One region of the Acidovorax radicis genome, then DNA from elsewhere that is predicted to be linked to it. Evidence: predicted binding sites of a transcription regulator. Region 1 holds the regulator's gene; the other holds the start of a gene.

Evidence for each region. Region 1 encodes FNR, which switches genes on or off when oxygen is low (the NO sensors DNR and NnrR bind a similar motif). Its sites were predicted from a motif close to TTGATNNNNATCAA; they were not measured.
Region 2: cobA (uroporphyrinogen-III C-methyltransferase) is a predicted target of FNR. The motif match lies at 7,995-8,008, and genes of this name have one in related genera.

The regions. Positions count from the first base shown of each region.
Region 1 is NZ_CP075184.1:3,283,554-3,294,502, reverse strand. It holds gene KI609_RS15050 (heavy metal translocating P-type ATPase) at 1-2,400, shown strand, start outside; gene ccoS (cbb3-type cytochrome oxidase assembly protein CcoS) at 2,400-2,537, shown strand; gene ccoN (cytochrome-c oxidase, cbb3-type subunit I) at 2,602-4,041, shown strand; gene ccoO (cytochrome-c oxidase, cbb3-type subunit II) at 4,060-4,692, shown strand; gene KI609_RS15030 (cbb3-type cytochrome oxidase subunit 3) at 4,705-4,842, shown strand; gene ccoP (cytochrome-c oxidase, cbb3-type subunit III) at 4,867-5,781, shown strand; gene ccoG (cytochrome c oxidase accessory protein CcoG) at 5,853-7,298, shown strand; gene KI609_RS15015 (FixH family protein) at 7,383-7,667, shown strand; gene KI609_RS15010 (hypothetical protein) at 7,728-8,021, shown strand; gene fnr (fumarate/nitrate reduction transcriptional regulator Fnr) at 8,093-8,815, opposite strand; gene hemN (oxygen-independent coproporphyrinogen III oxidase) at 9,005-10,387, shown strand; gene KI609_RS14995 (sulfite exporter TauE/SafE family protein) at 10,393-10,949, shown strand, end outside.
Region 2 is NZ_CP075184.1:3,043,328-3,054,276, forward strand. It holds gene KI609_RS13875 (hypothetical protein) at 206-862, shown strand; gene KI609_RS13880 (adenylate/guanylate cyclase domain-containing protein) at 965-1,894, opposite strand; gene KI609_RS13885 (hypothetical protein) at 2,228-2,587, shown strand; gene KI609_RS13890 (LD-carboxypeptidase) at 2,667-3,647, opposite strand; gene tadA (tRNA adenosine(34) deaminase TadA) at 3,727-5,127, opposite strand; gene KI609_RS13900 (hypothetical protein) at 5,182-5,430, opposite strand; gene KI609_RS13905 (branched-chain amino acid ABC transporter substrate-binding protein) at 5,576-6,781, opposite strand; gene cobA (uroporphyrinogen-III C-methyltransferase) at 7,110-7,931, opposite strand; gene KI609_RS13915 (cytochrome D1 domain-containing protein) at 8,135-9,862, shown strand; gene KI609_RS13920 (c-type cytochrome) at 9,884-10,210, shown strand; gene KI609_RS13925 (c-type cytochrome) at 10,232-10,576, shown strand; gene KI609_RS13930 (cytochrome D1 domain-containing protein) at 10,573-10,949, shown strand, end outside.

The sequences.
Region 1 (10,949 bases):
TTGGACGATCCGCAAGAGTGGCTGGCCTTTGGTCGCCCATGCGGGCCGACGGGAAGTCCTCTGGTGCCCGCCGTCGGTGCATCGTCGGTAGACCCCGCTTCCACCCATTGGGAGTCGCAGGTGGTGCTGGAGGGCATGCATTGCGCCGCCTGTGCGCTCACCATTGAAGATGCTTTGCGGACTGTGCCGGGGGTGCTGCAGGCCGATGTGAGCGCTGCCACGCGCCGCGCACGCGTGGTGTGGCGCCCCGACCGCGTGCGCCCTTCGCAGTGGATGGAGGCGGTGCAGAAGGCGGGTTACCGTGCCATGCCCGCCATGGACGCATTTGCGCGCGATCAGCGCCTTCGCGAAAGCCGTCGGGCGCTTTGGCGCTGGCTGGTGGCGGGTTTTTGCATGATGCAGGTGATGATGTATGCGTGGCCAGCCTACGTGGCCCAACCCGGCGATCTCACTGGCGAAATGGAGCAACTGCTGCGTTGGGCGTCCTGGGTCATCACGTTGCCCATGGTTGTTTTTTCATGCGGTCCATTTTTTGCCAGTGCCTTGCGTGACGTCCGCTTGCGCCGGATCAGCATGGATTTGCCCGTGGCGCTGGGTATGGCCATCACTTTTGCGGTCAGCACGGCAGGCACCTTCGATCCCGCAGGTGTTTTTGGCAAAGAGGTGTATTACGACTCTTTGACGATGTTTGTCTTCTTCCTGCTGACCGGCCGGTGGCTTGAGCTGCGCCTTCGGGACCGCACGGCGGGCGCACTGGAGGCCGTGATGAATCGTCTGCCCGACAGCGTGGAGCGGCGCGTGGCCGACGGCAGTTTCATCCGGGTGGCTACACGTCGTCTTGCCGTGGGAGACACCATTCGGGTGTTGCCTGGCGAAGCTTTTCCGGCAGACGGTGTCATCACGGTGGGCAACACGCACGCAGACGAGGCCTTGTTGACCGGCGAGTCCACGCCTGTGGCCCGGCCAGTCGGCAGCACGGTGACCGCAGGGAGCTACAACCTGCAATCTCCCGTGGAGATGCTGGTGCAGGGGATGGGTGGGCAAACGCGTTTTGCACAAATTGTGGCGCTGATGGAAAGTGCCTCTTTGCAAAAGCCCCGGCTTGCCCAGTTGGCAGATCGTATTGCGCGGCCATTTCTTGCCGCTGTGCTGCTGGCAGCCTTTTTGGCGGCAGCGTATTGGTGGCCATCGGACCCGGGACACGCGTTGATGGTTGCGGTAGCGGTGCTGATCGTGACTTGCCCTTGCGCCTTGTCGCTTGCCACTCCCGTGGCCATGTTGACCGCTGCGGGCACTTTGGCGCGCCATGGTGTACTGGTGCGCAATCTTCAGGGGTTGGAGGCCTTGGCCAGCGTAGATACCTTGGTGTTTGACAAAACCGGCACACTGACCCGTGACGGCATGGCGCTAAGAGCCGTCCACACCACAACCAGCTTGTCGGCGAACGACGCGTTGGCGCTGGCTGCGGCGCTGGCCCGGCACTCGATGCACCCTGCATCGCGAGCCCTTGCTACGGCTGCTGAAGAACTGAGCGACGATCGGTGGCGTATCTCCGATCTGACGGAGGACGCCGGGCTGGGCCTGACGGCGACTGTCCACGATGACACCGACCCCCTCGCGTTGCGGCGGGTGTGGCTGGGCTCCCCCCGCCATGCCGGTTTGGCTCCGGACGGCGCTGGTAGTGCTGAGCTGCAAGTGGTGTTGTCCCAGCAAACGCCTGGCAGTGCTGTGACGGAGCTGGCACGATTCGACTTGGCAGAAGACCTGCGCGCCGAAGCCCCTGGGGTGGTCGCGGTGCTACAGCAAGCCGGCGTTGCGGTGAAGATTCTGTCGGGGGATCGCCAGGCCGTGGTGCAGCGCATTGCCGCTCAGACGGGTATTGCTGAATTCAGGGGAGATTGCACGCCCCAGGCCAAGCTGGCGGCGCTTCAGGCGCTGCAGGCCCAGGGGCACCAGGTGGCTATGGTGGGTGATGGACTGAACGACGGCCCGGTGCTTGCCGGTGCGCATGTTTCGTTCGCATTTGGCCGTGCCGTGCCTTTGGCCCAATCCCGCGCCGACTTTGTGGTGCTCGGCGACAGCCTTGCCATGGTGCCGCAGGCGGTGATGCTGGCGCGACGCACTCTGCATGTGGTGCGCCAGAACCTGTGGTGGGCAGCAGGCTACAACGCGTTGTGTGTTCCGTTGGCCGTGGCGGGATGGATGCCTGCCTGGTTGGCGGGCTTGGGCATGGCCTTGAGTTCGTTGCTGGTTGTGCTCAATGCTGCCCGGCTTTCGCGCGAGCTGCCCGGTTTGGCTGGTGGCGCAAGCTGCCCTCCTGAAGCGGTGGTTTCACCTCGTGAAGGCACGAGCGCGCCACTGCCCGGTCGGGTGACCAAGAAAATCCTGGAGCCCATCTGATGGATATTCTTTATCTGCTGATTCCGCTGTCCGTCATTCTGGTTCTTTTGATTCTGGTGGGGCTGTGGTGGGCTGTCTATCACGGCCAGTTTGAGAGTGTGGAGCAGGAGGGGGAGCGCATTCTCCGAGACGATTGACTTGTGTCAATGCTCAGAAGCTCCGCGTACGTGAAACTCGCAAAGCAATATAAAGAGGTGCCCGATGGATTCTCCAAAAACAAGTGTTGCGCATTACAACGATACAGTTGTGCGCCAGTTTTCTATCATGGCCGTGGTATGGGGGGTGGTTGGTATGTTGGTGGGCGTTTTGATCGCCGCCCAGCTCGCCTGGCCTGAACTCAACTTTGGCATTCCCTGGCTCAGTTATGGCCGTCTACGTCCGTTGCATACCAATGCGGTGATTTTTGCGTTTGGCGGCTCCGCACTGTTTGCTACCAGCTATTACGTTGTGCAGCGCACCAGCCAGGCGCGCTTGTTTGGCGGCCCTTTGATTCCATTTACCTTTTGGGGCTGGCAATTGGTCATTCTGGCGGCCGTCGTCAGTTTGCCCCTGGGATACACGTCGGGCAAGGAATATGCCGAACTTGAGTGGCCTATCGATATCTTGATCACCCTGGTCTGGGTGTCTTATGCCATCGTGTTTTTTGGCACGATTGGTGTGCGAAAGGTCAAGCACATCTACGTGGCGAACTGGTTTTTTGGCGCTTTCATCCTGGCGATTGCGTTGCTGCATGTTGTGAACAGTGCTGAAATCCCCGCGGGTTTCATGAAGAGTTATTCCGCTTACGCCGGGGTGCAGGACGCCATGGTGCAGTGGTGGTACGGCCACAATGCCGTCGGCTTCTTCCTCACAGCGGGTTTCCTGGGAATGATGTATTACTTCATTCCTAAACAGGCCGGTCGTCCGGTTTACAGCTATCGCCTGTCCATCGTTCACTTTTGGGCACTGATTTTCACGTACATGTGGGCGGGCCCACACCATCTGCACTACACCGCGCTGCCTGACTGGACGCAATCGGTGGGTATGGTGTTCTCCCTGATCCTGTTGGCTCCTAGCTGGGGCGGCATGATCAACGGCATCATGACGCTGTCGGGTGCATGGCACAAGCTGCGCGACGATCCGATCCTGCGCTTCCTGATCGTGTCGCTGTCGTTCTATGGCATGTCCACTTTTGAAGGTCCGATGATGTCCATCAAGACCGTGAATGCCCTGAGCCACTACACGGATTGGACCATTGGACACGTGCATTCGGGCGCGCTGGGCTGGGTGGGTCTTATCACTATTGGCTCGCTCTATTACCTCGTGCCGCGCTTGTTTGGCAAAGAGAAGATGCATTCCATGAAGGCTATCGAGCTGCACTTCTGGCTGGCAACGATTGGCATCGTGCTGTACATCGCAGCCATGTGGATTGCCGGCGTGATGCAGGGCCTGATGTGGCGCGCTATCAACCCCGACGGCACGCTGACATACACCTTCGTGGAGAGCGTGAAAGCCACTTATCCGTTTTATGTGATTCGTGTGGCTGGCGGGCTGCTGTACCTGAGCGGCATGGTGATCATGGCCTGGAACGTGTGGCTCACCGCCATCTCCGGCCGATCGGTCAAGGTGGCGATTCCCGCCGTGAATGCGGCGCACGCCTGAGACCGAAGGAGCTAATTCATGTCCGACAAAAACACATCTGCTTCGACCGGTTTTTCCCACGAGAAGGTGGAAACCAATAATTTCCTGATGATCGTGCTCATCCTGCTCGTGATCGCCATTGGCGGCATGGTAGAGATCGTGCCGCTGTTCTTTCAGAAGTCCACCACAGAGGCTGTCAAAGGCGTCGAGCCCTACACCGCTTTGCAACTGGCTGGTCGCGACATCTACATCCGCGAGGGCTGCTACAACTGCCACTCGCAGATGATCCGTCCGTTCCGTGCCGAGACCTTGCGTTACGGGCACTACTCGGTGGCCGGTGAGTTTGTGTACGACCACCCCTTCCAGTGGGGGAGCAAGCGCACGGGGCCTGATCTGCAACGTGTTGGCGGCAAGTACAGCGATGAATGGCATCGCATTCACTTGAACAACCCGCGCGACGTGGTGCCTGAGTCCAACATGCCTGCCTATTCATGGCTGGACAAGAACCAGGTAGACCCGGCCGTGATGGCACCCCGCATGAAGGCGCTGCGCACCGTGGGTGTGCCTTACACCGACGAGCAAATCAATGCGGCGGCTGGCGAGGTCAAGGGCAAGTCTGAGCAGGATGCTCTTATTGCCTACCTGCAGATCATGGGCCGCGCGCTCAAGTAAAGGAGATTTGCAATGGATATCACAACCATGCGCATCGTAGCTACGGTGGTATCGATGGTCTGTTTTGTCGGCATCTGGATCTGGGCCTACAGGGGGCGCAACAAATCCCGGTTCGACGAGGCGGCGCAGTTGCCCTTTGAGCAAGATTGACTTTCACCAGAACGAGAACACCCCATGAGTGACTTCACCAGCAATTTCTGGTCGGTCTTTGTGACCACGCTGACCTTGGTCGGTATTTTTTCCTGCGCGCTGCTGCTGTGGATGGCCGGCCGTAAAAAAGTGGCTGCAACCGCCGACAACACCACGGGCCATGTCTGGGACGAAGATCTGGTCGAAATGAACAACCCGCTGCCACGTTGGTGGGTGTGGTTGTTCGTTATCACCATTGTCTTTGCGCTCGGGTATTTGGCCGTATTTCCCGGTCTGGGTAGCTTCACGGGTAAGTTGAACTGGACCCAAAAGGGCGAGTACGAAGCCGAAATGGCCAAGGCCAAAACCGAGTTGGAACCGTTGTACGCACGTTTCACGTCCATGAAGCCGGAAGACGTTGCAGGGGATCCCCAAGCCCATGCCATTGGTGAACGCCTGTTCATGAACAACTGCGCCCAGTGCCATGGTTCGGATGCCCGTGGCAGCAAGGGTTTTCCGAATCTGACGGACGCTGATTGGTTGCATGGCGGCTCTCCCGAAAAAATCCGTGAGACGATTAATAAGGGCCGTATCGGCAACATGCCCCCGATGGCGGCTGCTGTAGGCACGCCGGAGGATGTTCGCAACTTGTCGCACTATGTGCTGAGTCTTTCGGGTAGCCCGCATGATTCCTTGCGTGCCTCGTTGGGCAAGTCAAAGTTCACCGCCTGCGCTGCATGCCATGGCATGGACGGCAAGGGCAACCAAGCCCTTGGTGCCCCTAATCTGACCGATGACATCTGGCTTCACGGTTGGGGCGAGGCAGCCATCACCGCCATGATCAACAACGGTAAAGTCAACCAGATGCCTGCTCAGGAAGAAAAGCTGACGGAAGCGCAGATTGGCGTTCTGGCAGCCTATGTCTGGGGCTTGTCGAACAAGCAAGTCGCCTCACGGTGACAGTTCAGGCGGCGCATTTGCGCCGCCTGGTTATTACAGAGTACGTTTTCCGTTTGTAGAGTAGCGACACCATGAAGACTCCCAGCGAGCCCACTCGCAAGGTCATTCCTATTACGCCAGTCGCGTCTGATGTTTCGTCAGAAGGTGAAATCGTTTCTCTGTTTGAAGCGCAGAAGAAGATTTATCCGCGATCCATCACAGGTCTGTTTGCCCGTTGGCGCTGGGCTATGGTGTTTCTCACGCAGCTCGTTTTCTACGGGTTGCCCTGGTTGGAGTGGGGGCAGCGCCAGATGGTGTTGTTTGACCTCGGGGCGCGGCGGTTTTATATCTTCGGGTTGGTGCTTTACCCGCAAGACTTTATTTATCTGACCGGCTTGCTGATCATTTCAGCAATGTCGCTGTTTTTGTTTACGGCCGTGGCAGGGCGTCTTTGGTGTGGTTTTGCGTGCCCGCAAACCGTCTACACCGAAATGTTCATGTGGATTGAGCACAAAATCGAAGGGGACCGGAGCGCGCGGTTACGACTCGACAAGAGCCCCTGGTCCTTTGAGAAGCTTCGCAAAAAATCGCTGAAGCATATTGTTTGGCTTGTCGTTGCGCTGTGGACCGGGTTCACCTTTGTGGGCTATTTTGTACCGATCCGCGAGCTGGGTCCGGAGCTTCTGGCCTTCAGTGGTGGGTGGCAGGTTTTCTGGGTGCTTTTTTATGGATTTGCCACCTATGGCAATGCCGGCTTCATGCGGGAGCAGGTATGCAAGTACATGTGTCCTTACGCTCGGTTTCAGAGCGCCATGTTTGACAGCGATACATTGATTGTTACTTATGACGTAGAGCGGGGTGAGCGCCGCGGTCCACGCAACAAATCCGTGGATTACAAAGCCAAAGGTCTGGGTGACTGCATTGATTGCACGCTTTGTGTTCAGGTTTGCCCGGTCGGTATCGATATCCGTGATGGATTGCAATATGAATGCATAGGCTGCGGCCTGTGTGTCGACGCTTGTAATACCGTGATGGAAAAAATGCAGTACCCGAAGGGCTTGATCAGGTACTCCACACAAAATGCAGTTGCCAATCGTTGGTCGCAGTCGCAGATATTGCAACGCGTGTTGCGCCCTCGGGTATTGATTTACAGCGCAGCGCTGCTGGTCTTGTGCGTGGGAATGCTTGTGAGTCTGTCGATGCGGACTCCACTGAAGGTGGATGTAGTGCGCGACCGTGCTGCGCTGTCTCGTATCGTGGCAGGTGGCAAACTCGAGAACATTTACCGCCTACAGATCATGAATGCCACCGAGGGAGAGCAACTTTATCGTATCAGTGCCCGTGGTTTGGATGCGCTGGAGGTTGCCTCGGATACCGATGTGACCATCAGTGCTGCGGATTCGCGTTGGGTGGCTGTCAGGTTGCAAATACCGTATGGAGCTGCTGAGCCAGGCTCGCACACGGTGTATTTTGATGTGCAAGCGGTTGGAACTGGTGCCCACGTGACGGAGAAATCTGTTTTCCTCGTGCCACGTTAACCAGCTTGCAAGTCCCCACCACCCACTGGTTTAGCTGCCAGGTGGTGGTGGTGCCCATTGAGATGTTTTGAGGAGTAGATTGCCATGTCGTCAACCCCTGTTGCCGCTGTATCTGGTGCGTTACCTGCTGCACCATGGTGGAAGTTTGGTCACGTATGGCTCGTGATTGCCGGCCCTGCCATTGTGGTCGTGGCGGGTTTCGTCACTCTGTGGCTCGCTATCGCGCGGCCCGATCCGGTCGTGGCGGAGGATTACTATCAACAGGGCATCGAAATCAACAAGACGCTGAAAGCCCCTGAGAAAAGTCTCGCACCTGCCATGAAAGGGCGTAACCATGCCGCGACCCCGGTGCAAGATCAACCCCGCTGAACACAAAACACCGGTCATGCCCCCATGCGGCAGGCCCTATGAAAAAGAGACGGGATGTATATGTGGACGCAACGCTTGATGTGGATTGCATGGCCAGCATTTCTCATGGCAGGGGTGCTGGAGATGCTCGTTTTTGCATTGGTGGATCCGCAGGATCTGCACTGGTTTGGGCAGCCCTTAGCGCTTTCTAGGGAAGGGGTCTATACCCTGGCCTTTTTTATATTCTGGATCATCACAATGGCCAGTGGCGCATTGACGACGCTGCTGTCATTGTCCCCGTTCGAGCTGAACCGCTGTCCTGTGCCTAACGGTGAGCGGCCAGACGACTGTCGCAAGACAAATGCATGTTCCTGATGCACTATTGAAAATACCAGTCATGGGCTGGAGCCCAGCCTACCGGCAGGAATCTCGCTACCCAGACTGGGTCAATGGCATGCCTGTTGGCTATTGACGATGCGTTTGAGCGCCTCGGTATCCAGTATGCGGACGTGCCGCTGTTTGACCTCCACAACGCCTTCTTCCACAAATTTGGAGAACGTCCGGCTGACGGTTTCGAGTTTGAGCCCGAGATAGCTTCCAATTTCTTCACGTGTCATGCGGAGCACGAGTTCAGACTGCGAAAAACCGCGAGCGTGCAGGCGTTGAACCAAATTCAGAAGAAACGCAGCAAGACGTTCTTCCGCACGCATGCTGCCAAGCAGGAGCATCACGCCGTGCTCGCGCACGATTTCGCGGCTCATGATCTTGTGCACATGGTGCTGCAGGGCCGTGACCTCTCGGGACAATTCTTCGATGCGGTCAAAGGGCATTACACAGACCTCGGCGTCTTCGAGTGCAACGGCATCGCAGGTGTGGTGATCATTGACGATGCCGTCGAGACCGATGATCTCGCCAGCCATCTGAAAACCGGTAACTTGGTCGCGGCCATCTTCAGTGGCGACACAGGTCTTGAAGAAACCCGTTCGGATGGCATACAGCGAAGTGAATGTTTCGCCATTGCGAAACAGCGTGCCGCCCCGTTTTATCTTGCGGCGAACAGCAACCACTTCGTCGATGCGCTGGAGCTGCTCTTCATTCAAGCCAACGGGCATGCACAGTTCCCGCAGATTGCAGTTGGAACAGGCGACTTTGATGGTGAGCGGGTTCATAAGCACGTGAACTGGTTGGGGTGTCAAGCGCTATACGAGCGCCGCACGAGATGGCATGGTCTCAACCGCAATGGTACGGGTGACGTGCATCAAATTGTCGCTGTTTGGCACATGCGATCAATTGATGCAGGTCAAGGACGGGCAGCTAAGGGTACGGCACAGTTTGGATGTACGCAAGGATATCTTCTCATGACCGCTGTTTCGCCTGATCTTCTGCGCCGTTTCGACGTGCCAGGGCCCCGCTATACCTCTTATCCGACCGCCGACCGTTTTGTTGAGGCCTTTGGGCAAGATGAATACGTCCTTGCCCTCGAACAACGGCGGTCCGGGACGATGGCGAAAGCGTTGCCTTTGTCCCTGTATGTGCATATTCCGTTCTGCGAGTCGCTGTGTTACTACTGCGCATGCAACAAGATCATCACCAAGCACCATGATCGCGCCGATGTTTATCTGCGATATCTGAGCCGTGAGATTGATCTGCACACTGCACATTGTGGTGGCGGGCAGGTGGTAAGCCAGTTGCACTTGGGTGGTGGCACGCCAACATTCCTGTCCGACGCGGGCCTGCGCGAACTCATGGCCATGCTCAAGCGCAGTTTTGCCTTTGCACCGGGTGGCGAATACTCCATTGAAGTTGATCCGCGCACTGTCAACGCCGAGCGCTTGGCGCTACTGCACGAGCTGGGTTTTAACCGGCTGAGTTTCGGTGTGCAGGATTTTGATGCCGAGGTGCAAAAGGCGGTGCATCGCATACAACCGGCAGAGCAGGTGTTTTCTTTGGTGGAATCAGCGCGTTCGCTGGGCTTCGACTCGGTGAATGTGGATCTGATCTACGGGTTGCCTCGCCAAACCCCAGAGTCTTTTGATCGCACGTTGGCACAGGTCGCACAGTTGCATCCTGACCGTATTGCGCTCTACGCCTATGCCCATCTCCCTGAGCGTTTCAAGCCGCAGCGACGCATCATTTCGGCGGAGCTGCCAACGGCGTCAAGCAAGGTATCGATGTTGTCGCGCTCGTTGGATGCGTTCATGGATGCCGGATACGTGTATGTCGGCATGGACCATTTCGCGCTTCCGACGGATGCGCTGGCTATTGCCAAGCGGCAGGGGCGCTTGCATCGTAATTTTCAGGGTTACAGCACCCAACCAGACTGCGACCTGATTGGACTTGGGGTGTCTGCCATTGGCCGGGTTGGCGCCACTTACAGCCAGAACTCCAAAACGCTGGATGAGTACTACGACTTCCTTGACCAGGGGCGTCTTCCTGTCGTGCGCGGGCTCGCGCTCACGCGGGATGATTTGGTGCGGCGCGCTGCAATCATGGCGTTGATGTGCCAAGGGGAGTTGCTGTTCGAGCCCATGGAGCAGGCGTGGCTCATCGATTTCCGCAAGTACTTTGCCTCAGAGATTTCGCAACTCGAAGGCATGGTGGAGCAAGGTCTGGTCACTGTCGGTTCTGAAGGGATTGAAGTGACCGCGATGGGCTGGTTTTTTGTTCGCGGCATTGCGATGGTGTTTGACCGCTATCTGCAGGTGGACCGCAATCGCGCACGGTTTTCGCGCATCATCTGATGCCTATGCTCACTACGGTTGTCTGGACTGCTTTGCTGATGGGGCTCGCGGGCGGGTCTCATTGCCTTGTCATGTGCTCGGCGCCGTGTGGGGCTTTGGTCGGTAGTGGGAAGAAGGTGACCACATTGACGTCGGGCGGTGCCGCTGCGCCGCAGATCGTGCGCTGGGCGCAGCGCAAGGACCAGGCGCAGCGCTCTGCAGCGTTCCATGTGGGGCGGCTTGCGGGGTATGCCTTTGTCGGCGCGCTGGCGGCACTGGCCATGGACAGTCTGGCCTGGCTCACACAGCAGACCACGGCATTGCGACCCGCGTGGACCTTGATGCATGTAGCCGTCATGGCTTGGGGCTTCATGATGATGGTGCAGTCGCGTCAACCTGCTTGGATCGATCAGGCAGGGCGGTCCATATGGGGGCGAGTGAAACCCTTGGTGGCCGCTCCTGGGGGCGTGTTTGCTGCAGGGCTTCTCTGGGCCTTGATGCCTTGCGGGTTGCTTTATTCCGCTTTGCTGGTCGCCGCTTTGAGTGGCGGTGCGTTGGAAGGCGCATTGACAATGGTGGCATT
Region 2 (10,949 bases), 240 kb from region 1:
CTCGACGGCGCCTTCGGGCCTCCGCTGCACCCTCTCCCTCGCCCTGTCCTTTGTTAATCCGTTAAAACCAGCCTCTATACCTCCTGCATTCCGAGGTGGCGTTTCTCCCCCTTCCATTGGCATTGGTTATGCCTCTACTGGCTTCATGAACCCCTTCATTGCCCCTGGCCCGGATCTTCGTTTTAGACAGGCACGCCGGCTATGGATGCTGGGCGTGGCCCCTGCGGCCGTGGCATTGGTGCTCCTCAGCCCGTCAGCGCGGGCCGCAGGCGGCGCGCTCGCTGCCTCGACCACCATTTCGGCGGACACCTGCCCCACGTCTGAGGCCTCTGCGGCAGCGCAGCGCCTGGTGCGCTGGGTGGCAGCCACGGCAGACCACCAAGGCATGCCCTTTGCAGTCATCGACAAACCGCAGGCGCGCATTCATGTGTTCTCTGCGCGTGGCCAGTGGTTGGGAAGCTCACCCGTGCTGCTGGGTGTGGCCCGGGGCGACCGGTCTGCGCCAGACATCGGCACGCGGCCGTTGTCACTCATTCCACCCCAGGAACGCACCACCCCTGCGGGCCGCTTTGTGACCGAGCCTGGCCGCAACCTGCAGGGTGACGACATTGTGTGGATCGACTACGAGGCTGCGGTCTCGCTGCACCGGGTGCGCAGCGTGAAAGCCTCTGAACGGCGAAGGCAGCGTCTGGCAAGCCCCAGCCTGCCAGACAAGCGCATCAGCTATGGGTGCATCAATGCGCCGGAGCCGTTTTACAACCAGCTCATCGCGCCACTGTTCGGGCAGGCCCGCGGCGTGGTGTATATCCTGCCGGATACCGAGCCATTTGCTACGTTTTTCGGAGCTGCTAGCGCTTATTAATAAAGCGCCAGAGGCACTTTTCGTTTAAACATTCAAGGCGCGCAGCACAGGTAACCGCCGTTTGAATGCAGCCCCGAGCGCGGCCGCAACACGGGGCCAGCCCTACCCCAAATGGACGTTGGTGCCCGCCACGTGGAACTGCATGACCGGCGCACTGGGTTCAGAGAACGACACGCCCAGCGCGATCTGACCGGTGCCGTGAAGAATGCATGCGTCGCGGCGCAGCCGCACGGGGGAATCACTTCCATCAAACCGCACCCAGGTGCCAAAGCTGCTCATGTCGGTCAGCACGAAACCGCTATTGCGCCAGTCGATGCGCGCATGAAGGCGCGACACCCTCGGATCGTTGATGCACAACTGGGCATGCGTGGCGCGCCCGATATGCACCGGCGCATCCGACGATGTGAAGGACATGTCCGCCCCATGCCACGAAAACTGGATCTGGCCCAGAATCGAGTCTGCCGGAGCAAAGCTGCTGACCAACGCGGCTTGCATCGTGAGCGAATCCGGCTCTTCGTTCTCGCGCCACTCCACCTGGTAGAGCATGAGCAACTCGGCCTTGCCACGGATCTCCATCATCCCCAGTTTGCGATACCAGACGTCGGGTGCAGCGCCTGCCAGCAGCACCGCCGTTTCGGTGGCCCAAATTTCAGACGGGCCGGCACGCTCACACAGACGCGAAGCGACGTTGACGGCATCTCCATAACAATCGCCACCTACATCCACCACTTCGCCACTGGCCACGCCCACACGGATGTCCATGCGCAGTGGCAAGGGCCAGCGGTGCAGCCGGTCCTGGTGGTGCCGCAGCATGGAAGAGATCGCCGACACAGCCCCCGAGGCATCTCCAAAGATGGCCAGAACGCCGTCCCCGAGCTTTTTGACCACCCTGCCGCCATGCGTTTCTATGGTTTCTCCAATCCACTGAGTAACTTGTGTCACAGCCTCCGTGGCGCGCTCGTTACCAAGCGTCTCATACAACGAGGTACTGCCAGAGATGTCCGCAAAGACCACCGTGGACAACACACTCATGAACACGAACCCATTAGCAACATCATGTGATTCAGTTTAGTGCAAGCGCCATGAAGACGCACGCAACAAAGCGTCAACAATCCTGTGCGACCCCGTGGCACAAGAGCCGCAGCGCTGATGCACCCCTTAACCCTGGCATGGCAGCACGGCCCACAGCACGTTCCACATCGAGACCAAAAAATCCGAAGCAACCCGCTCAAATGCGCAATAAATCGCAACAACCAGGCCCTGCGTGTTGTCTTTATGCAAAAACAGGAGCAGCACCCTTGCGCCCCTCCTTTCCCCGGCTTACTTTAAGCAACCCCGCCACTCGCACCGTATTGCACTCTTTTCATGCGCTGGAACAAGCCCAACATTCGCAACGACCTGCACGACCTGCTCGGTCGCGACAAGCCGTCATCGACGGCGTGGGTGCGCGATCAGGGGCTTGAAGTGGTGCGACGGGCCATGCTTCAAAACCTGATGGGTCTGACGGGGTGTGAAGTGGCTCGCATGAGCATGCGGCTGCGTTATGCGGGTGACATTGAGGCACTCTGGTATTTGCGCACCGATCTGTTCAATACCTTGTTGCCCTATCGCGGGCAGGCCGTTACGCAAGAACTTCTGGACCAGGTCACACCCTTGTTCCAGGGGCTGTTTCCGATGTCGGTGCGTGCTCCGTTGCCCGGCCATCCGCTGCCCACCAATCACTGAGATTGCAGGGCAGGCAGCGCCACACGGCGCAGGCGCGCAAACACCGCTTTGCAGACCGTCTTAGAACGTGTTCACGTTCTCAGTGCTGATGGCCCCAGTAGATCAGCGCGTCGCGCTCTTCCACCGACAGCGATACAGTGCCGCCCACTGGCAAAAGCACCTTGGTCGCCACATGCCCGTAAGGCAGATTGGTGAGCACTGGCGCCTTGATCTGGGTGCGCAGCCAGTCGATCACCGACTGCAACTTGTAGCCTTTGTCGTGAGGTGCCAGCTTGTAATTGGTGAACTGCCCCAGTACCACGGCCTTCTGCTTGGCCAGAACCCCTGCATGGAGCAACTGGCTGAGCATGCGCTCGATGCGATACGGGTGCTCGTGCAGGTCCTCCACGAACAACACACCACCCGGCACATCCGGAAAATACGGCGTGCCGACCAGCGATGCCAACACCGCAAGGTTGCCCCCCCACAGCGTGGCGCTCTTGACGTACACACCGGGTACGGCAGGCTTGCCGGTCACGGCATGGGGCTTTTCGCGGTGCATGCGCCAGCCAGTGCCTTCGCCGTGGCCCGTGAGCAGGTCGTCGAAACAGGCCTCCATGATGTCGTCGGGCTCACCCTCTGCGCCAAAGTCGGCACCCAGCGACGGGCCCGCCCAGGTGGTTGCACCGGTTTTGGCCAGCATGGCGAGCTGAAACGCGGTGAAATCGCTCACACCCACAAAGTGCGTGCCCTTGGCAATGGCCTTGGCCACCGTCTTGTAGCGAATACCCGGCAAGATGCGCGACAGGCCATAGCCGCCCCGCGAGATCAGCGCCACATCTGCACCACTGGCTGCAGCGCGGTGGATGGCCGCCAGGCGCGTGGCATCGTCCCCGGCAAAACGCGTGTGCACGGCCAGCGCGTCAACGTCCACTTCGACCTCGTGGCCCCGGGCCTTCATGCGCGCAATGCCGCGCTTGAAGGCGGCCTTGTCGCGCACAGCACCGGAGGGCGAATAGATGTAGATGTGCTTGGAACCGTGGTCGTGGTCACACTGGGAATGGTCGTGATGGTCGTGCAAAGCGCTCAGGCCCTTGGCAGGCCTGCTCCGTAAACAGGGGCTAACCCGGCACGTGCTGCAATCAGCACACGACCGGGGCTCAATGGCCGAAGTATTCCACAGCCCGCGCGGCAATGGCTTCGCCATGCTCGGGCACAAAATGCCCGACATGGGGCAGCACCAGGGGCTCTGGGCAACCGTGAATGTCATGGCGCAGCGCCTGCATGCTGGACAGCCCCAGCACCGGGTCTTGCCCCCCCACCACCATCAGGCTGCGGCCGCGCCACTGGCTCTGCCAGAACTGGCGGGCTTGCCGCGAGAGAGCGGCACCGGGGTCATCAACGGCAGCAGGCACCCGCTCGGGAAAGGCCCGCAACGCCGCGCGATAGCCCCGATCAGGAAACGGTGCGTCGTAGGCAGCACAGTCGGCTGGCGAAAAGTGGGGGTTTCCCCGCGCCAGGAGGCGCCCCACGCTATACAGGGGCTTGTCACGGCACATCGCGCGCCATTGTGCAAAGCCCGGCGCAAGAGGTTTATCGCCCGTGGCCAGCAAGGTGTTCATGACCAGCAGGCCTTCAAAGCGGTCTGGCGCAGCCATGGGCAGCGTCAGCCCCAGGATGCCGCCCCAGTCTTGCACCACCAGCACCGTGCGGTGCAGGTCCAGGCGTTCGATCAGCTCCAGCAGCACCTGGCGGTGCCATTCAAAAGCGTGCACGCCTTCTTTTTTGGGCTTGTCGCTTTTGCCAAAGCCGATCATGTCCGGCGCCACCACCCGATCGCCCGCTGCGAGAAACGTCGGCAGCATATGCCGGTACAGATAGCTCCAGGCCGGGTTGCCATGCAGGCACAGCCAGGTGCGTGGGGCTGCGCGCGGGTCTTTGGGGCCCTCGTCAAGGTAATGCAAACGCAGCCCCGCCAGGCTGGGCAGATCGCTCACGTAATGGGGCGCCCAGGGGTAACCTGGCAAGTTGGCGAAAGCCGTATCGGGGGTGCGCAATGCGTCGTCGCGCAAGGGGTGGCGGGCCAGTGCCTCGGCCTTTTGCAGGCTGCGACGCTGGCGAAAGAAATCGCTCAGTGCTTGGCCGCACTCATCGGCCAGTACACCACCGTGCAACTGCGTCTGGTGGTTGATCTGCGCGAAGCCAAACAGGTCAAGCACCGACCCGGCGGCCCCGGTTTTCGGGTCTGCCGCGCCATACACCACCCGTGCCAGCCGCGCGTGCACCATGGCACCACTGCACATGGCGCACGGCTCCAGCGTCACGTAAAGCGTGCACCCGTCCAGTCGGTAGTTACCCAGCCGTTGTGCCGCCGCCCGCAATGCGACGATCTCGGCATGTGCGGTGGGGTCATGGTCGTGCAGCGGGGCATTGCGGCCGGTGGCAATGACCTCACCGTCCTTCACCACCACGGCACCCACTGGCACTTCACCAGCACGCGCCGCCATGTGCGCCTGCGCCAAGGCAAGGCGCATCCACTGCGTATCAGGACTCTCGCTCATTACTATGATATTTATAGCTGATTGCGCTTATAAATAAAGCGCCAGAGGCCATTTTTACTGTTTTTGCTCATCCTCAGGCATAGGCCGTGCCTGTTGCATCAGGCCTTCCATCTGCTGCTTGACCTGTTGTTGCATCTGCTGGCTTTGCTCGCGCACCGTGGCGGCAGGCGCCGGTGCCACCGGACCGGGCACACTTTGAAACGCGGGCACGGGCGCGCGCGTGGCTGCCAGCTGTTTTTTGACCAGCACACCCACCAGGGCCAGCGCCACCACCAGCCCTACCAAACCGAACGCTGCACGCATGTCATGGCTCCTTGCCGGGCAACGCCGGCACGATTGATATCGGCCAGACTGTAAAGGATGCCCGGCAACCCCAGATCGATCCGGCACCCGGATGCAAAAACGGCCGCACAGGGCGGCCGCTCAACGTCTGCGTCAGACCGCTGCGTCAGTTCAGTGCCACGCGGTGGCCATCCTTGTAGGTGTAGAGGGTCACGGCGGGTGTCGTCAGCTCGCCCTTGGCGGTGAAGGCGATGTTGGCTGTCACGCCCTTGTATTCCGTTTTAGCAAGGAACGGGGTGAACACCTTGGGATCCACCGAATTGGCGCGCTTCATGGCGTCGGCCAGCACCATGGCGGCGTCATAGGCATAGGGGCTGTAGATCTGAAACTGGCCCGGGAACTTGGCGTCATAGCGCTTCTTCCAGTCGCTGCCGCCCTGCATCTTGTCGACCGACGCACCGCCGGTGGCGCAGGTCACGTTCTTGAGCCCCGGGGTTTTGCCAGACAGCTCGGGCAGCTTTTCGGTGCACAGCGCGTCACCGCCAAAGTACTTCACATGGCCCAGCCCGAGTTGCTCCATCTGGCGCAGCATGGGGCCGGCTTGTGCGTCCAGGCCACCATAAAAAATCGCATCCGGCTTCTTGCTCTTGATGGCCGTGAGGATGGCCATGAAGTCGGTCGCCTTGTCGTTGGTGAACTCTTCGCCCACCACCTTCAGGCCCTTTTGCAGCGCCGTGGCCTTGAACACAGACGCCACGCCCTGCCCGTAGGCGGTGCGGTCGTCGATGATGGCTACCGACTTGAGCTTCAGGTGGTCAGCGCCAAACAACGCCAGCGCAGCGCCCAGGGCGTTGTCATTGGCAATGAGGCGAAACGTGGTCTTGTTGCCGGGCTTGGTCAGATCGGGGTTGGAGGCCGATGCCGTGATGTGTGGCAGGCCACACTTGTCATACACCGACGAGGCCGGGATGGACGTACCCGACTGCAAGTGGCCCACCACGCCCGCCACGTTCTGGTCACACAGCTTTTGGGCCACGGCGGTGGCTTGGCGGGGGTCGCCCGCATCGTCTTCGGCCGCGATCTCGAACTTGATCTTTTTGCCGCCAATCACCAAGCCCTGTGCGTTGAGGTCGTCAATCGCCATGCGCACGCCGTTTTCTGTGTCCTTGCCGATGTGGGCAATGCCGCCGGAAACTGGCCCCGCGTGGGCGATCTTGACAGTCTGCGTGTCTTGGGCAAACACACTGGCAGAGGCCAGCGAACAAGCCGCCAGTGCAGCCGCAGCAGTCAACGAGAAACGGGGCGAAGAAGAAAAACGCAGCACAGTGAAAATCTCCAGAATCGGTACAAAAAGCAGCCCGCCGCACCACATCAGGGCATCGGCACGCCCCACATCGTAGCCATTTGCACCACCATGGGAAGGCATTTAATGTGTATGCATAGCAATATTCAGTGCCATTACCTTGGCTAATGAAGTTGTACACAAGCGCCTTGGAACTCATAGTGCGACCCGCAAGCGTCAGAAGATCGGCCTCGGCGAGCCCGCCTACTGCCGGGGCGCAAGCACACAGGCCAATCCCCCGAATGCGCGGCCACTCCCGGGCCTCGCCTGAGCTGGGCTGGACCGGGCTGGCAACCGTCCGCCAGTTCCCGGCCACACACGGATGCGCTAGCGCTGTAGAGGCTTGCGGGCCATCGGGTCAGGTCACTGCACGCGCCTGCCCCTGCGAGAGCTTTTTCTGTAGCGACACCACACCGCCCACAATGACCAGGGCGGGCGCCCTGACCGCACGGTCAATGGCCAATTGCGGCAGCGACGCCAGGGTGCCGGTGGTGACACGTTGATCTGGCATGGTGGCACGCTCCACGATGGCGGCGGGGGTCTGCGCTGGCAATCCGTGCGCCACGAGTTGCGTGCAAATCGTGGGAAGCGTGGCCACCCCCATGTAGAACACCACCGTCTGCCTGGGGCGTGCAAGCAGTGGCCAGTCCAGCGCGGATTCATTGGTGCCTCGCAAATGCCCCGTTGCTAATACCAGCGTACCGGCATGGTCGCGGTGGGTCAGTGGAATGCCTGCACACGCACCCGCGCCTTGTGCCGCCGTGATACCAGGGATCACGTCGAAAGGGATGCCGGCTTCTGCAAGGGCCAGCGCCTCTTCACCGCCGCGCCCGAAGACGTAGCAATCCCCGCCCTTGAGACGCACCAAAGACCGCCCGCTGCGCGCCAGTTTGCACATGAGTTCAATGATGCCCTCCTGCGGCAATGTGTGGCAGGACGACTCCTTGCCCACATAGATGCGCTCGGCACTGGCGGGCACCAAACCAAGCACCTGCTCGCCAACCAGGTGGTCATAGAGCACGAGGCTGGCCTGGCGCAGCACACGCGCTGCTTTGACGGTCAGCAGATCCGGGTCACCAGGACCGGCGCCGACGAGTGTTACGAAACCCGCAGGCACGGTGGTGCCGGGGGCAGCACCGTGTGCGGGCGTCAACCATTGGGGATCGTCCATGAAGCTCATCGCGTGGCTCTCTTGTCGTCAGATGGGGTGATGCATTGTTTGAATACACAGGCCCGCGCGTCCTTGAACCAGTTCAAGGACAGCGCGCACCAGCCACAGGACGATATGCATACCCGCACGCAACGAAGGACAGCCGTTGGACGGGTCGGAAAGCGCAACCGCGCCACCTCCGAAAACCAGACGCTGCTCCCAACGGAGGACCGATGAAGAACACAGTCAAAACCGTCCAGCACCTCGCACTGGCAGCCCTCGCACTGGCTTGCACCGCCGTGATGGCACAGGCAGGCAAAGGAGTCTCGCAGCCCGAATTGAACTACCAGGCGGGTGGTTCTCCTTTGGTCACCGAGCCCATGCACCAGAGCACGAACCCCAAGGCACCGCCCATGACGGCAGCAGAGTTCGAGAAGGCACGCCAGACCTACTTCGAGCGCTGCGCTGGTTGCCACGGTGTGTTGCGCAAGGGCGCCACGGGCAAGCCCCTCACCCCCGACATCACGCTGGCCAAAGGCACGGACTACCTCAAAGTGTTCATCGCCTATGGCTCACCCGCCGGCATGCCCAATTGGCAGACCTCCGGTGAGTTGAGCGAGACCGAAGTCGACTTGATGGCCCGCTACATCCAGCAAGAGCCGCCACAGCCGCCCGAGTGGAGCATGGCGGACATGAAGAAGACCTGGAAGATCGCGGTGGCGCCCAAGGACCGGCCCACGAAGAAGATGAACAATTACAACATTGCCAACATCTTCTCGACCACGCTGCGGGACACCGGTGAAGTGGCGCTGATCGACGGCGACACCAAACAGATCATCAACATCGTCAAGACCGGCTACGCGGTGCACATCACGCGCACCTCGGCATCCGGCCGCTACCTGTTCGTGATCGGTCGCGATGGCCGCGTCAACATGATTGACCTGTGGATGCCCAAGCCCGACAACGTGGCAGAGATCCGCATTGGCCTTGAAGCCCGCTCGGTGGACACCTCCAAGTTCAAGGGGTACGAAGACAAACTGGCCATCGCGGGTGCTTACTGGCCACCCCAGTACGTCATCATGGACGGCGACACGCTGGAGCCCAAGAAGATCGTCTCCACCCGTGGCATGACCGTGGACACGCAGGAATACCACCCCGAACCACGCGTGGCCTCCATCGTGGCTTCGCACTACAAGCCCGAGTTCATTGTCAATGTCAAGGAAACCGGCCAGACGCTGATGGTCGACTACTCGAACCTGAACGCGCTCAAAACCACCGAAATTGGTTCGGCACGGTTCCTGCACGACGGGGGCTGGGACTCGACCAAGCGCTATTTCATGGTAGCCGCCAACAACAGCAACAAGATTGCTGCGATTGACGCCAAGGACGGATCGCTGGCCGGGCTGGTGGACGTGGGCAAGACGCCGCACCCAGGCCGTGGCGCGAATTTCATCCACCCCACCTACGGCCCCGTCTGGGCCACCGGTCACCTGGGTGATGAAACCATTTCGCTGATCGGCACCGACCCCAAGAAGCACAAGCAGTATGCGTTCAAGGAAGTTGCCAAACTCACGGGCCCCGGCGGCGGTGCACTCTTCATCAAGAGCCACCCCAAGTCCAAGCACCTGTACTCGGACGCTCCCCTGAACCCCGATACCAAGCTGTCGCAATCGGTGGTGGTGTTCGACATCAATGCGCTCGACAAGGGCTACACCGTGCTGCCGATCGCCCAGTGGGCTGGCTTGCCGGACGACGGCGGTGCCAAGCGAGTCGTACAGCCCGAGTTCAACAAGGACGGTGACGAGGTGTGGTTTGCCGTGTGGTCCGCCAAGGACAAAGCCTCCGCGCTGGTGGTCGTCGACGACAAGACGCTCAAGCTTAAGGCCGTCATCAAGGACCCTCGCATCATCACGCCCACAGGCCACTTCAACGTCAACAACACGCAGCACGACGTGTATTGATTTCTTAGACAGGAGCAAACCATGACGAACCAATCCATTGCATGGCATATGGCCTTGGCCATTGCGCTCGGGCTTGCCAGCGGAGCCGCAAGCGCTGCCGGCCCCGAAGAGGCCATGAACAAGGCTGGCTGCATGGCATGCCACTCCAAGGACAAGAAGCTGGTGGGCCCGGCGTTCAAGGAGATTGGCGCCAAGTACAAGGGCAAAGACGTCACTGCGCAGCTGATGGACAAAGTGCGCAAAGGCGGCTCAGGCAGCTTTGGCCCCATTCCGATGTCCCCCAACACACCGGACAAGATCAGCGACGCTGATCTGAAGGCCGCTGTGGAGTTCATTCTCAAATCCTGAGCGCCCTGCGCAACAACTGCCATGTGGACCCGCACCGCTGTGTTGTTGCCGTTGATCCTGGCCTGTGCCGGGGTGGCGGCGCAGCCGTCCCAGTCACCGGCCCGCCAGCAAGAGCTGGTGCGCATGGTGCGCCAGGACTGCGGGTCTTGCCACGGCATGCACCTCACGGGCGGGCTGGGCCCGCCCCTTACTTCAGCAGCCTTGGTGAACCAATCCGTTCAGTCCATGGCTGCCACCATTTTTCACGGCCGCCCCGGCACGCCCATGCCGCCGTGGCGCGACTTTCTGACCGAGGCAGAGGCTCAGTGGATCGCTGAACAACTGTCCGTCGGATTTCCTCCCTTACCTTCCAGGCCCCTGCCATGAAACGACGCCCGCTGCTTTCTTGCCTGGCCGCCCTGCCGCTGCTGGCCAGCGGATGCGCCACCCTCGCGCCCGAGGCGTTGATGGGCACAGGAGACCTGGGGGTGGTGATCGAGCGCGCAACAGGCTCCGTCCTGCTCGTCAACACCAGCCACCATACCGTTCTGGCACGGGTATCAGGGCTGGGCGATCTCTCGCACGCGTCCGTGGTGTTCTCCCGCGATGGCCGCAACGCCTACGTCTTTGGGCGCGATGGCGCCGTGACCCGCATCGACCTCATCACCCGCCGGATCACCGCACGCGAGCAGCAGGCAGGCAACTCGATCGGGGGCGCCATCAGCGCCGACGGAACGCTGATTGCCGCGCAAAATTACAC